Regions from separate parts of the Streptomyces sp. NPDC046876 genome, predicted to be linked through region 2. Evidence: riboswitches for the same ligand, from Rfam matches in the RefSeq annotation. Region 2 holds a riboswitch; the other holds the start of a gene.
The links. Region 2 has a riboswitch for S-adenosylmethionine ahead of thrC (threonine synthase). Riboswitches for the same ligand answer to the same signal wherever they lie in the genome.

Region 1 (7,678 bases), on a different contig from region 2:
GGCCCTCCTCCGTGCGGTACTGCCACTTCGCCCCCTCGGTGACGAGTTCCCTGACGGCGCGGACGAAGCGGTCCACGTGCTCGTCGGGGGTGCCGGCGCCGAAGCTGACGCGGATGGCGTTCAGGGAGGGGGTCACCCCGGACGAAGTCTGGGGGAGCTCGCCGGGCGCCGCCTCCGGGGATCCGCACTCGCCCGGCTCCTGAGGGGCGCTGCCCAGCAGGGTGCGGACCAGCGGGTGCGCGCAGAACAGGCCGTCGCGCACCCCGATGCCGTACTCGGCGGACAGGGCGGCGGCGAAGTGGGAGCTGTTCCAGCCGTCCACCACGAAGGAGATCACGCCGACCCGCGGGGCCTCGTCGCCGAAGAGGGACAGGATCCGCACCTGCGGGACGTCCGCGAGGCCGGCCCGGACCTTCGCGATCAGGTGGCGCTCGCGGGCGACGAGGGCGTCGAAGCCGGCCTCCGTCAGGGCCCGGCAGGCCGAAGCGATCGCGTAGACGCCGATGACGTTCGGGGAGCCGGCCTCGTGGCGCGCGGCCGTGGTGTGCCACTCGACCTCGACGCCGCCGTCCTCGCGGCGGGTGACCCGCCGCGAGGCGCCGCCGCCCGCCAGGTACGGCTCGGCCTGCTGGAGCCAGTCGGCCCGGCCGGCCAGCACGCCTGAGCCGAAGGGCGCGTACAGCTTGTGCCCGGAGAAGGCCACCCAGTCCACGTCCAGCTCCTGCACGGAGACGGGGTGGTGCGGGGCCAGCTGGGCGGCGTCGAGGACGATCCGCGCGCCGTGGGCGTGCGCGGCGGCGGCGAGCTCCTTCACCGGCCACAGCTCGCCGGTGACGTTGGAGGCGCCGGTCACGCACACCAGCGCGGGACCGTACGGGTCTCGGTCCGCCAGGGCCTGCTCCAGGGTGGCCACGGCCTCGCCGGGGGTGCGCGGTGCGTTGAGGTACGTGACCTGCGCGTCGTCCCACGGCAGCAGCGAGGCGTGGTGCTCGGTCTCGAAGACGAAGACCCGGCAGCCGGCCGGCAGGGCGGCCGCCAGCAGGTTCAGGGAGTCGGTGGTGGACCGGGTGAAGATCACCTGATCGGACGGGCGGCAGTCCAGGAACGCGGCGACCGCGTCCCGGCTCTGCTCGAACAGGTCGGTGGACAGCTGCGAGAGGTAGCCCGCGCCGCGGTGCACGCTGCCGTAGTAGGGGGCGTACGCGGCCACGTCGTCCCACACGCGCTGCAGGGCCGGGGCGCTCGCCGCATAGTCCAGGGCCGCATAGGTGACCTCCCCGCCGGTGACGAGGGGGACGGTGACGTCGCGGCCGAGCACGGCGAGCGGCTCGGTACGGGCGGGGTCGCAGGCGGCGGTGGCGGTGGCGGTGGCGACAGCGGTGGGCGCGGCGTTCAGGGATGCGGACATGGCGGATTCTCCCGGCAGGCAGGGCGGAATGGCTTCGGAGGTCACCCGTGGGCGGGTACGGCGGCGCTACGGGCCGGCCGTCGTCCGGGGTACGGGGAAAGGTCTCGGAAGGGGTGCGGGTACGCGAAGAGGACCCTGTTCCGAGGGGTGAAGAAGGGGCGGATTCGCCCTATCGCATTCGCTTGCTCACGGAAAAACGCTCCTCGAGAGACCAGGACCCCTGGTGTCGAGGGATCCGCGCTTGCCGCAGACCTTGTTGCCTGCGGCCTGGTCATCACCCGGGGCACCCCGCCACGGAAGGAGGGTTGCCGGACAGCAAGCCGGGGCCAAAACGCTGTCACTCGTGACCTGGGCAGCATCCTGCCACAAGATCCCGCACGCACAAGGCCCCGGTCCGCATGCTGGGACCGGGGCCTGGCCGGAAATCGACGGAAGGGATCCGTCAGCTCACGCGTTGCTGGCCGCCACCCACCGCTCGAGGGCGGCCCGCGCGGCCCCGGAGTCGATGGCCTCCGCCCCGCGGGCGATGCCCTCGCGGATCTGCTCCTCCAGGGAGCCGGAGCCGGGGTCGAGCGCCACCAGGGCGGCCGCCGTGTTCAGCAGGACCGCGTCGCGCACCGGGCCGGTCTCGCCGGCCAGCAGCCGGCGGGCGACGTCCGCGTTGTACGAGGCGTCCGCGCCGCGCAGCTCGGAGACGTCGACCAGGCCGATGCCCACGTCGCGCGGGTCGAAGGGCTGCTCCTGCACGCGGCCGTCGCGCACCCACCACACCCGGGAGGTCGCCGTCGTCGTCAGCTCGTCCAGGCCGTCGTCCCCGCGGAACACCAGCGCCGAGGAGCCGCGCTCCGCCAGCACGCCCGCCACGATCGGCGCCACGCGGGCGTCGGCGACGCCGGTGGCCTGCGCCCGCACCCGGGCCGGGTTCGTCAGCGGGCCCAGGAAGTTGAAGGTGGTCCGGATGCCGAGCTCCCGGCGGGCGGCGGCGACGTGCCGCAGCGCCGGGTGGAACTTCACCGCGAAGCAGAAGGTGATGCCTGCCTCCTCGGCGACCTCGGCCACCCGCACCGGGGTGAGGTCGAGGTTGACGCCGAGCTTCTCGAGCACGTCGGAGGCCCCGCTCGCCGAGGAGGCGGCCCGGTTGCCGTGCTTGACGACCTTGGCGCCCGTGCCGGCGACGACGATGGACGACATCGTGGAGATGTTCACCGTCTTGGCGCCGTCGCCGCCGGTGCCGACGATGTCCACGGTCCGGCCCGGCACCTCGATCAGGTTGGCGTGCGCGTACATCGCGCGCACCATGCCGTTGATCTCCTCGACGGTCTCCCCCTTGGCCCGCAGGGCCACCACGAAACCGGCGATCTGGGCGTCGGTGGCGGCGCCCCGCATGATCCGGTCCATCGCCCAGGCGGTGTCGTCGGCGTGCAGGTCCCGGCCGCCGAGCAGGGCGTCGAGGACGCCCGGCCAGGTGGGGGCCGCCACGCTGTCGCCGCCTGCCGGGGTCACAACGTTCATGGTCCGCTCCTGAGGGTCCACCGTCGAATGAAGTCGAATGAAGAGGTCTTGAAGGCTTCAGCCTATCCAGCCCGGAACACGGCAAAGAGCCCCGTCCAGACCCTGGACGGGGCTCTCGCCGTGGCGACACCGGAACTGACCGGAATCAGTCCCCTACGGGATCAGTGGTGGCCGTGGCCGCTCTGGATCTCCTTGTACTCCTCCACCGTGGGCTTCGGAATCTGGTTGTTCTCGGCGTAGAGGCCCTTGCTGAGCTTCACGCGGAGCTTCTCCATGCGGCCGACCTTGCGCTCGACGCCGTTCTCGTCGACCGTCGGGCCGAGTTCGAGCGGCTTGTACTGCTCGTGCGCGGTCAGCGTGTGCAGCTTGTCCTGCGACAGCGGCTCGTGGACCTCGACGAACTCACCGTGCGGCAGGCGCTTGATGATGCCGGTCTCGCGACCGTGCAGCACCTTGTCGTGGTCGCGGCGCTGCAGACCCAGGCAGATCCGCTTGGTGACGATGAACGCGAGCACCGGGACGACGAAGAAGCCGATCCGCACGAACCAGGTGATGTTGTTGATCGACAGGTGGAAGTACTGCGCGAACATGTCGTTGCCGCCGCCGATGAGGAGCACGATGTACTCCGCGATCCAGGCGACACCGAACGCGGTACGGGTCGGGACGTTGCGCGGGCGGTCCAGGATGTGGTGCTCGCGCTTGTCGCCGGTGACCCAGGACTCGATGAACGGCCACACCGCGATCGCGCCGAGGACCAGCGGGAAGAGCAGCAGCGGGATGAACACGCCGAGCACCAGCGTGTGGCCCCACAGGTTGATCTCCCAGCCGGGCATGGCACGGATCAGGCCTTCCGGCATACCCATGTACCAGTCGGGCTGCGCACCGGTGGACACGTGGTCCGGGCGGTACGGGCCGAGCGCCCAGATCGGGTTGATCGAGGCGATCGCCGCGATGGCCGCGATGACACCGAAGACCAGGAAGAAGAAGCCTCCGGCCTTGGCCATGTAGACGGGCAGCAGCGGCATGCCGACGACGTTGTTGTTCGTCTTGCCGGGACCCGCGAACTGGGTGTGCTTGTGGTAGAAGACCAGGATCAGGTGGGCCACCAGCAGGCCCATCATGATGCCGGGCAGCAGCAGGATGTGGATCGAGTAGAACCGCGCGACGAAGTCGCCGCCGGGGAACTCGCCGCCGAAGAGGAAGAACGACAGGTACGTGCCGATGACCGGCACGGACAGGATCGCGCCTTCCATGAAGCGGACACCGGTGCCCGAGAGCAGGTCGTCCGGCAGGGAGTAACCGGTGAAGCCGGTGAACATGCCGAGGACCAGCAGCAGGAAGCCGAAGATCCAGTTGACCTCGCGCGGCTTGCGGAACGCGCCGGTGAAGAAGACGCGCATCATGTGCACGACCATGCCCGCGACGAAGATCAGCGCCGACCAGTGGTGGATCTGCCGGATGAGCAGACCGCCGCGGACGTCGAAGCTGATGTCGAGCGTCGAGGAGAAGGCCTCGGACATCGTGACGCCCTGCATCGGGACGTACGAGCCGTGGTACACGACCTCGTTCATGCTCGGGTGGAAGAACAGCGTCAGGTACACACCCGTGAGGATGATGATGATGAAGCTGTAGAGGCAGATCTCACCCAGCATGAAGGACCAGTGGTCCGGGAAGATCTTGCGCATGTTCGCCTTGGCGAGGCTGTAGATGCCCAGGCGGCCGTCCGCCCAGTCCGCTACGCGCTCGCCGGCGGGCGCTTTGCGCTTCGTGTCAGTGGCAGTGCTCATGCGCCGCGCTCCCAGAATGCAGGACCGACGGGCTCCTCGAAGTCGCCGAGCGCCTCGAGGAAGCCTTCACCATTCACGCCGATCCGCAGCTGCGGAAGCGCGTGGCCGGCCGGGCCGAAGATGACACGGGCGCCGTCGGAGAGGTCGAAGGTGGACTGGTGGCACGGGCAGAGCACGTGGTGCGTCTGCTGCTCGTACAGGCTGATCGGGCAGCCGACGTGGGTGCAGATCTTCGAGTAGGCCACGATGCCGTCGTGGGACCACTCCAGCTCCCGCTTGTCCTTGATGTCCTCCGGCTTGATCCGGACGATCATCAGGGCGGCCTTGGCGATCTGGGTCTGGAAGTCGTGCTGCGCCTCCTCCAGGCCCTCGGGCATGGCGAAGGTCAGCGAACCGGTCTGGACGTCCTCGGGACGCAGCGGCTCCATCGTGTTCTGGTTGATGAGCAGCTTGCCCTTGGCCCACACGGTCTTGCGCAGCTTGTCCTCGGGCAGCGGGCCCAGGTCGCGCATGATCACGACGGCGGACAGCGGCAGCATGGCCAGCGCGCCCAGCATCGTGTTGCGGATCAGCGGGCGGCGGCCGATGGCGGACTCGTTCGCACCGTCGGCGAAGTCCTGCATGACCTTCGCCTTGACCTCCGCCGGGGCGGCGATCGGGTGGCGCTCGTCGGCGACCTCGACGTCGGACATCAGGGTGCGGGCCCAGTGGACCGCGCCCGCGCCGATGCAGAAGAGGGCCGCGCCGAGCGTCAGACCCAGGGCGAAGTTGAGGGCGCTCACCTTCCCGATGGGGAAGATGAACACGATCTTGTCGACCGGGATGCTCACGTAGGCGGCGATGAAGCCGATCGTGGCCAGCATCGACAGCGTGAACAGCATCGCCACGGTGCGCTCGGAGCGCCGGGCGGCCCGCTCGTCGATGTCCTGGATACGCGGCTTGTGGACCGGGAGGCCGGGGTCGGCGAACGGGTCGTCCGCGACCGCCACACCACCGTGGTGCGCGTCGCCCTGCTCGCTCGGCAGGTGCTTGTCTTCGGGAATGTCTTGGCTACTCATGACTTCTTGGCCTTAGCGGTGTGGGCCGCGACCCAGACGGCGACAGCGATCAGCGCACCCAGACCGAAGATCCAGCCGAAGAGGCCCTCGGAGACGGGGCCGAGGCCGCCGAGCTTGAGGCCGCCCGGGCTGACCGACTTCTCGCCGTTCACGTGCTGGAGGTACGCGATGATGTCCTTCTTCTGCTTCTCCGGCATGGTGCTGTCCGGGAAGGAGGGCATGTTCTGCGGGCCGGTGAGCATGGCCTCGTAGATGTGCTTCGGCTCGACGCCCTCGAGGTTGGGGGCGTACTTGCCGTTCGTCAGGGCGCCGCCCTCACCGGTGAAGTTGTGGCACTGCGCGCAGTTGTTGCGGAACAGCTCGCCACCCTTGGCGACGTCGGCACCCACCGTGGAGTACTGCTTCTCGGTCGGCGTGATCGGGCCGGCGCCGAGGGAGGCGATGTACGCGGCCAGCTGGTCGATCTGCGCCTGGGAGTAGATCACCGGCTTCTTCGGCACCTGGGCGCCGGGCTGCTGGGCGGGCATGCGGCCCGTGCTCACCTGGAAGTCGACGGCTGCGGAGCCGACGCCGACCAGGCTGGGGCCGTCAGTGGTTCCCTGACCGCCGGTTCCGTGGCAGCTTGCGCAACCCACGGCGTAGAGCTTCTTGCCCTCCTCGATGGCGAGGGACTGGGCGGTTTCATCGGCCTGCGCCTTGCCCGCAGGGGCGAAGGCGGCGTACAGCCCCCCAGTGGCCGCCAGCGCGAGGAGTAGAACGACGACCGCCGCCAGCGGATGGCGTCGTCGTGCGGAGAGCTTTTTCACGGATTACCCCGGTGTCAGGATCTTCTGCGTCGGTGTTTCTGGATGGAGTGCCGGGCGGCGCCCGGCGACGTGTTCCCGCTACTTGATCAGGTAGATCGTCGCGAAGAGGCCGATCCAGACGACATCGACGAAGTGCCAGTAGTAGGACACGACGATGGCCGACGTGGCCTGTTCGTGGGTGAACCTCTTGGCCGCGTACGTCCGGCCGAGGACCAGCAGGAAGGCGATCAGACCGCCCGTCACGTGCAGTCCGTGGAAGCCGGTGGTCAGGTAGAAGACCGAACCGTACGGACCGGACGAGAGGGAGATGCCCTCGTGCTTGACCAGCTCGGTGTACTCGAACACCTGGCCGCCAATGAAGATCGCACCCATGATGAACGTGACGATGAACCACGTCCGGAGCTTCTTCACGTCACCGCGCTCGGCGGCGAAGACGCCGAGCTGGCAGGTGAGGGAGGAGAGCACCAGGATCGTGGTGTTCGTCGCCGAGAAGGGCAGATTCAGGGCCGAGGCCTGCTCTGTCCAGTACTCGGCGCCCGTCACCGATCGCAGGGTGAAGTACATCGCGAAGAGGGCCGCGAAGAACATCAGCTCGGAACTCAACCAGATGATCGTTCCGACGCTGACGAGGTTCGGTCGATTGACCGTCGGGTGCGCGTGCCCGGTATCTACTGTCGTTGCTGTCGCCACGACCGACATTATGTCGGTCGCTTATCCCGCCCTCACCCCGGGGGGTGCCGTTCGGAGTGTCAGGGCCGTGTGCAAGGCCCGAACGGCCCATCGGAGCACCGTTCGCGAGGGTGTGCGAACCGATGTTGACACCGGGTCGGGAGGAGTAGCATCCCGCGCAACATCAACGTGATTCACGGCACCGTGGAGGAACGAAATGCGGTCGACTGCACGGGTTCTGGTCTACAGCGACGACGCGAACACCCGGCAGCAGGTGCGCCTGGCGGCCGGGCGCAGGCCGGCCGCGGACCTGCCGCCCGTCGAGTTCACGGAGTGCGCCACGCTGCCGGCGGTCCTGAGCGAACTGGACGCGGGCGGGATCGACGTGTGCGTGCTGGACGGCGAGGCGGTTCCGGCCGGGGGCATGGGGGTGTGCCG
Region 2 (7,678 bases):
AGGCCGCAGATCTTGACGAAGAGATCGCTCATCCCCCCAGTCAACCAAAGTCACCCGATCGGCGCGGACCCCTTCCGGGGACCGGGCACGGCGACTGTCCCGCCCCTAGCCTGGGACCAGGTTCACATCCAGGGCGCGGCGCGCCATACGGAGGACGACGGTGACGATCATGACCGAGCGACCCACCCCCGTGGAGACCACCGAGCGGCCCACACCCATAGAGACCCCGGCGCCGCCGCCGACCTTCGAACGTCTCCTGCACATGGTCGAGGAGATGGACACGCCAGACGGCTTCAAAGCCGAGCTCATCCGGGGGAAGATCATCGTGTCGCCGTGGTCCAAGCTGCGTTACTACCGTCCGATGCGGGCATTGCGCGAGCAGCTCGGAGCTAACGCCCCCGAAGGGCACGTGGCGGACATCGCGCCGTTCCTCTTCCGGTTCCCCCAGGCGGAGCGCGGCTACGGGCCCGACCTCTTCGTGGCGGACGAGAGCGCCTTCGAGGCAGACGGCCGGCACGCGGACGCCACCGCGCTGTCGCTGGTGGCCGAGTTCACCTCCGTATCCACCAAGGACGCGGACTGGCAGGAGAAGCTCGAGGTGTACGGCCAGGTCGTCCCCGTCTACCTGGTCGTCGACATGCAGGAGTCGGAGATCACCTGCTTCTCCGACCCCTCCGGGCACGGCTACCGCTCCCGCCGGACCGTGTCCTTCGGCAAGCCGCTGGAGGTGCCCGAGCCGTTCGGGTTCGAGCTCGACACCGCCGGGCTGGCATAGCCGCCGCCCCGGCGCCCGGCCCGTACGACGCCCGAGGGCGGCACCCCCTCCGTAGTGGAAGGGGTGCCGCCCTCGGTTCGAGAACAGCCGATCAGCCGGAAGGGGCCGATCAGAAGTCCATGTCACCGCCCGGCATGCCGCCCGGAGCGGCCGCGGCCTTCTCCGGCTTGTCGGCGATGACGGCCTCGGTGGTCAGGAACAGCGCCGCGATGGAGGCGGCGTTCTGCAGGGCGGAGCGGGTGACCTTCGCCGGGTCGATGATGCCCTCGGCGAGCATGTCGACGTACTCGCCGGTCGCGGCGTTCAGGCCGTGGCCGACGGGGAGGTTGCGCACCTTCTCCACGACGACGCCGCCCTCGAGACCACCGTTGACGGCGATCTGCTTCAGCGGGGCCTCCAGGGCCAGCTTGACGGCGTTGGCACCGGTGGCCTCGTCGCCGTCCAGCTCGAGCTTCTCGAAGACCGCGGAGGCCTGCAGCAGGGCCACGCCACCACCGGCGACGATGCCCTCCTCGACGGCGGCCTTCGCGTTGCGGACGGCGTCCTCGATGCGGTGCTTGCGCTCCTTGAGCTCGACCTCGGTCGCGGCACCGGCCTTGATGACCGCCACGCCGCCGGCGAGCTTCGCCAGGCGCTCCTGCAGCTTCTCGCGGTCGTAGTCCGAGTCGGAGTTCTCGATCTCGGCGCGGATCTGGTTGACGCGACCCTGGACCTGGTCGCTGTCACCGGCACCGTCGACGATCGTGGTCTCGTCCTTGGTGATGACGACCTTGCGGGCGCGGCCGAGCAGGTCCAGGCCCGCGTTCTCGAGCTTGAGGCCGACCTCCTCGGAGATGACCGTGCCGCCCGTGAGGATGGCGATGTCGCCCAGCATGGCCTTGCGGCGGTCGCCGAAGCCCGGGGCCTTGACCGCGACGGAGCGGAAGGTGCCGCGGATCTTGTTGACGACCAGGGTCGACAGGGCCTCGCCCTCGACGTCCTCGGCGATGATCAGCAGCGGCTTGCCGGACTGCATGACCTTCTCCAGCAGCGGAAGGAGGTCCTTCACGTTGCTGACCTTGGAGTTGACGATCAGGATGTACGGGTCCTCCAGCGAGGCCTCCATACGCTCCATGTCGGTGGCGAAGTACGCCGAGATGTAGCCCTTGTCGAAGCGCATGCCCTCGGTGAGCTCCAGCTCCAGACCGAAGGTCTGGGACTCCTCGACGGTGATGACGCCTTCCTTGCCGACCTTGTCCATGGCCTCGGCGATGAGCTCGCCGATCTGGGTGTCGGCGGCGGAGATGGAGGCGGTCGAGGCGATCTGCTCCTTGGTCTCGACCTCCTTCGCCTGGTCCAGCAGGGCGCCGGAGACGGCCTCGACGGCCTTCTCGATGCCACGCTTGAGGGCCATCGGGTTGGCACCGGCAGCCACGTTGCGCAGGCCCTCGCGGACGAGCGCCTGGGCGAGGACGGTGGCGGTGGTCGTACCGTCGCCGGCGACGTCGTCCGTCTTCTTGGCGACTTCCTTGACCAGCTCGGCGCCGATCTTCTCGTACGGGTCCTCGAGCTCGATCTCCTTGGCGATGGAGACACCATCGTTGGTGATCGTGGGGGCGCCCCACTTCTTCTCAAGGACGACGTTGCGACCCTTGGGGCCAAGGGTGACCTTGACGGCGTCGGCGAGCTGGTTCATGCCGCGCTCGAGGCCGCGCCGGGCCTCCTCGTCGAACGCAATGATCTTGGCCATCTGAAGTGGTCCTCCAGGACTGGGGTTCCCCCTGCGCCGCCAGGCGCGCGGGGAGGGTGGACTGCTCCGGACCGCGCCTGCGCCCGCGACGGACGGCCTGCGTGTCCGGCGGTTCCTTCCCGCCGGACCCTGCGGGCCTCACCGACCCGGTCCTGTGTAGTAGCACTCTCACTCGGAGAGTGCTAACGCCAATGATTAGCACTCGGCCCCCTCGAGTGCAAGCGGCTTCGGGCGATGACAGGCCACGCGCCCGCCACGGCAGGCCACGCACGCCCCACGGCGCGCCCCGCGCGCCCCACGGCGGGCCCCGGGTACGACGAAGGGCCCGCACCCCTCCTCCGGGGTGCGGGCCCTTCGTGTATGCGTCGGTGGTCGACCGCGCCGGGCTTAGACGGCGAGCTTGACCATGTCCGCCTGCGGACCCTTCTGGCCCTGCGAGATCTCGAACTCGACCCGCTGACCCTCTTCAAGGGTGCGGTACCCGTCCATCTGGATGGCGCTGTAGTGGACGAACACATCCGCACCACCGTCGACCGCGATGAAGCCGTAGCCCTTCTCCGCGTTGAACCACTTGACGGTGCCCTGAGCCATGCCTAACTCCCCTATTACTGGCCCTTGCGCAGGACCGCACTTCGCGGTCCCGGGTCAGAACTTGCGCCGGAACGCCTCGACCGCGGCTGAATGTATCTGCACCGGTGCTGTCTGCAACAGGTCAATCCGACGAGAATTCTGGTCACTCAGAAAGCGCAAAATGAGATGAAAATTTGGCATTTACCCGGGCAACTCGGACCTGACATATCGCGCCAAAGCCCCATACCGCGCACCCACATTGACTCAATGTCAACCCTCACACGACCCGTTCATATGCAGCGGGCAAGAACAGCGGAGGGGACTTCCCCAACTCTACCGCGCCCAACCAAGCAGAATTGCCCCCTCCGCTTAATGCCGGAGGGGGCAATTCTGGGGTGGGCACATCAGGAGCCGGCGTCAGCAGCCGCCCGCGACCGCCGGGATGATCGAGACGCCCGCGCCGTCCGGCGTCGCCGTCTCCAGGCCGCCTTCGAAGCGCACGTCGTCGTCGTTGACGTAGACGTTGACGAAGCGGCGCAGCTTGCCCTGGTCGTCCAGGACGCGGGCGGCGATGCCCGGGTGGTTCGCCTCCAGCGACGCGATGACCTCGGCCAGCGTGGCGCCGTCGGCGGGCACCTCGGCCTGGCCGCCGGTGTAGGTGCGCAGGATGGTGGGGATGCGGACGTTGACGCTCATGGCGCTACTGCCTTTCCGGAAGTGCGGGGGAGGGTGGTCAGGCCAGGCCGGCGGCGCGGAACGCGTCCAGGCTGGGGCGGATGGTGGCGGTCTGGCCGCTGTCCGCGGCGACCGCCTCCAGGGTCTTCAGGCCGTCGCCTGTGTTGAGGACCACGGTGGTCAGCGACGGGTCCAGGCGGCCGTCCTCGATCAGCTTCTTCGTCACGCCGACGGTCACGCCGCCGGCGGTCTCGGCGAAGATGCCCTCGGTCCGGGCGAGGATCTTGATGGCCTCGACGACCTGCTCGTCGGTCACGTCCTCGACGTAGCCGCCGGTGCGCCGGGCGATGTCCAGCACGTACGGGCCGTCGGCCGGGTTGCCGATCGCGAGGGACTTGGCGATGGTGTTCGGCTTCTGCGGGCGCACCACGTCGTGGCCGGCCTTGAACGCCGTGGACACCGGGGAGCAGCCCTCGGCCTGCGCACCGAAGATCTTGTACGGCTTGTCCTCGACCAGGCCCAGCTTGATCAGCTCCTGCAGCCCCTTGTCGATCTTCGTGAGCTGGGAGCCGGAGGCGATCGGGATGACGATCTGGTCGGGCAGCTGCCAGCCGAGCTGCTCGCAGATCTCGTACGCCAGCGTCTTGGAGCCCTCGCCGTAGTAGGGGCGCAGGTTCACGTTGACGAAGCCCCAGCCCTCGCCCAGCGGGTCGCCGATGAGCTCGGAGCAGAAGCGGTTCACGTCGTCGTAGTTGCCCTCGATGCCGACCAGGTCGCCGCCGTACACGCCGGCCATGACGACCTTGCCCTGCTCCAGGTCGTGCGGGATGAACACGCAGGAGCGGAAGCCGGCCCGGGCGGCCGCGGCGCCGACCGCGCCGGCCAGGTTGCCGGTGGAGGAGCAGGACAGGGTGGTGAAGCCGAAGGCGCGGGCGGCCTCGACGGCGATCGCGACGACGCGGTCCTTGAAGGAGTGCGTCGGGTTGCCGGAGTCGTCCTTGACGTACAGCTTGCCGGTGACGCCGAGCTCCTTGGCCAGGTTCTCGGCGTCGACGAGCTTGGTGAAGCCGGGGTTCAGGTTCGGCTTGGCGGCCACGTCCGCGGGGACGGGCAGCAGCGGGGCGTAGCGCCAGATGTTGTTCGGGCCGGCCTCGATCGCGGCGCGCAGAGTGTCGGGGTCGGCGGTGGGCAGCTCGTACGCGACTTCCAGCGGACCGAAGCACTCGACGCAGGCGAAAATGGGCCCGAGCTCGAAACGGGTACCGCACTCCCGACAGGACAGGCCCGAGGCGGGGCCGAGGTCGACGGCGGAAGCAGAAGCGGAGGTTCCGGCAGCAGGGGTGGCAACGGTCTGTGCAGCCATGATGGCGAGGCCCTTTCTCCTCATCTTCCCCATGGCGCATTTCGCCATGAGACGGAATTGGCACCTTCCCTAGCCGGGGACCTCGCTGCTGCTGCACGCAGTGGCGGGAAACCGACTGGAGGGTTGCCGGGGCTTCAACGGGCCGTGTCCCTCTGCCCCTCTGGATGAGCGGTATGGCACCGGGCCGCGCGCTCTGCGGCGCACCCCGGGCATTTGTACGCGGGACCCCCGGCATGCGGCGGTCCTTCGCGTTGTTCAAGACTGTAACCGAAGGCTCGGGCGGTTGAGACGGCTGTCCGAAGCGCGAGATGGATCACTTTTCGGCCAGAACGGCCGCGGAACAGGACGAGGGAAGCAGGAGTGCCGAAGGTGCTGGAAGAGGTGGAGCGCTGGCTGGCGGACCGCTCCTGGTCCGTGGCCGACCGACCGCTCGACCAGCTGCTCGCCGCGAAACGGGCGGCGGGCACGACGGTCAGCGTCGTGCTGCCCGCCCTCGACGAGGAGGCGACCGTCGGCGCCATCGTGGAGGTCATCCGGCGGGATCTGATCGACGGCCGCGCCGTCCCGCTCGTGGACGAGCTGGTCGTGGTCGACTCCGGCTCCACCGACCTGACCGCCGAGGTCGCCGCGAAGGCCGGCGCCCGCGTCGTGCACCGCGACGAGATCCTGCCGCGGATCCCGGCCCTGCCCGGCAAGGGCGAGGTGCTGTGGCGCTCGCTGCTGGCCACCACCGGCGACATCGTCTGCTTCGTCGACGCCGACCTGCGGGACTTCTCCTCCGCCTTCGTCACCGGGATCGTCGGCCCGCTGCTGACCGAGCCGGACGTGCAGTTCGTCAAGGCCATGTACGACCGCCCGCTCGGGGACGCCCCCGGCCAGGGCGGCCGCGTCACCGAGCTCGTCGCCCGACCGCTGCTCAACCTGCACTGGCCCCAGCTGGCCGGTTTCGTACAGCCGCTGGGCGGGGAGTACGCGGTGCGCCGCTCCCTGCTGGAACGCCTGCCCTTCCCCGTCGGCTACGGCGTCGAGCTGGGCCTGCTGGTCGACGCGCTGCACACCGTCGGGCTGGACGCGCTCGCGCAGGTGGACGTCGGCGTACGGCTCCACCGCCACCAGGACGGGCAGGCACTGGGCCGGATGGCCGCCGCGATCTACCGCACCGCGCAGCTGCGGCTCTCGCGCGGGCACTCCCCCAGCTACCGCTGGGGGTACCCCCACGTGCGGCCGGTGTTGACGCAGTTCGAGCGCGGGCCGGACGGGTTCGTACCGAGGACGCACGCCGTGGACACCGAGGAGCGGCCGCCGATGCTGGAGGTCAAGGAGTACGTAGGGCGGCGGGTGGCGTAACACGGCCTTGCGGGCCGCGTACGGGCTGCCTACCCGCCCGTACAGGTCGCGTAAGGGGAGGGAACGGACGTTTGAGCGGGCGCGGGCCGGGCTAGGTTCGCCGCATGGCTTCCGAGGCTTCCCAGACTTCCCACGCCCTCCACTCGTCCCAGGTACTCGTCGCAGCCAACCGCGGGCCGCTCTCCTACGCCCACGGCGCCGACGGCGCCCTCACCGCCCGGCGCGGCGGCGGCGGCCTCGTCTCCGGCCTGTCCGCCGCGCTGGGCGGGCAGCCGGACGCGCTCTGGATCTGCGCCGCGCTGTCGGAAGGGGACCGCGAGGCGGTGCGGCGGGGCGTCGCCGAGCCGGGCGTGCGGATGCTGGACATCGACCCGGCGGTGTACGACGCCGCGTACAACGGCATCGCGAACTCGGTGCTGTGGTTCACCCACCACCACCTGTACGACATCCCGCGCACCCCCGTCTTCGACGCGGAGTTCCGGCGCCAGTGGGAGGCGTACACCGCCTACAACCGGTCCTTCGCCGAGGCACTGGCCGAGGAGGCCGCCGAGGGGGCGTGCGTCCTGGTGCAGGACTACCACCTCGCGCTGGTCCCCGGGCAGCTGCGCGAGCTGCGGCCGGACCTGCGGATCGCGCACTTCACGCACACGCCGTGGGCGTCGCGGGACTTCCTGGACATGCTGCCGGGCGACATCCGCAGCGAGCTGCTGTGGGGCATGCTCGGGGCGGACGTGGTGGGCTTCCACACCTCGGCATGGGCGCACGCGTTCATGGCGGGGGCGCACCTCGACGACGAGCGGGGGACCGCTGAACCGCGGATGCCGACGGGGACGGGCGGCGAGTGGTACGTGGCCAAGGTGCCGCGGGGGCCCGGGGCGGTGCGGCACCTGCGCACCGACGTGGCGGTGTACCCGCTGGGCGTCGACGGCGACGAACTGCGCCGGCTCGCGCACCGGCCCGAGGTCGACGACCGGCTGGCCGCGCTGCGGGCGCAGGTCGGGGACCGCAGGACGATCGTCCGGGTGGACCGGACCGAGCTGTCGAAGAACATCGTGCGGGGGCTGCTGGCCTACCGGGAGCTGCTGACGGTGCGGCCGCAGTGGCGGGGGCGGGTGGTGCACCTCGCGTCCGCGTATCCGTCCCGGCAGGACCTGGAGGTGTACCGGTCGTACACGGCGGCGGTGCGGGAGCTGGCCGCGCGGATCAACGAGGAGTTCGG

Region 1: linked by a shared signal. The riboswitch ahead of ABZ924_RS25305 (aminotransferase class V-fold PLP-dependent enzyme) and the one ahead of thrC (threonine synthase) in region 2 are both predicted to bind S-adenosylmethionine.

Annotation. Positions count from the first base shown of each region.
Region 1 is NZ_JBEYXK010000057.1:8,489-16,166, forward strand. It holds gene ABZ924_RS25305 (aminotransferase class V-fold PLP-dependent enzyme) at 1-1,408, opposite strand, end outside; SAM riboswitch class IV at 1,641-1,757, opposite strand; gene trpD (anthranilate phosphoribosyltransferase) at 1,856-2,920, opposite strand; gene ABZ924_RS25315 (cytochrome bc complex cytochrome b subunit) at 3,082-4,707, opposite strand; gene ABZ924_RS25320 (Rieske 2Fe-2S domain-containing protein) at 4,704-5,765, opposite strand; gene ABZ924_RS25325 (c-type cytochrome) at 5,762-6,571, opposite strand; gene ABZ924_RS25330 (heme-copper oxidase subunit III) at 6,650-7,270, opposite strand; gene ABZ924_RS25335 (hypothetical protein) at 7,458-7,678, shown strand, end outside.
Region 2 is NZ_JBEYXK010000155.1:579-8,256, reverse strand. It holds gene ABZ924_RS36590 (phosphoribosylanthranilate isomerase) at 1-32, opposite strand, end outside; gene ABZ924_RS36585 (Uma2 family endonuclease) at 170-775, shown strand; gene groL (chaperonin GroEL) at 885-2,504, opposite strand; gene ABZ924_RS36575 (cold-shock protein) at 2,892-3,095, opposite strand; gene ABZ924_RS36570 (MoaD/ThiS family protein) at 3,492-3,770, opposite strand; gene thrC (threonine synthase) at 3,808-5,112, opposite strand; SAM riboswitch class I at 5,130-5,283, opposite strand; gene ABZ924_RS36560 (glucosyl-3-phosphoglycerate synthase) at 5,482-6,459, shown strand; gene ABZ924_RS36555 (trehalose-6-phosphate synthase) at 6,564-7,678, shown strand, end outside.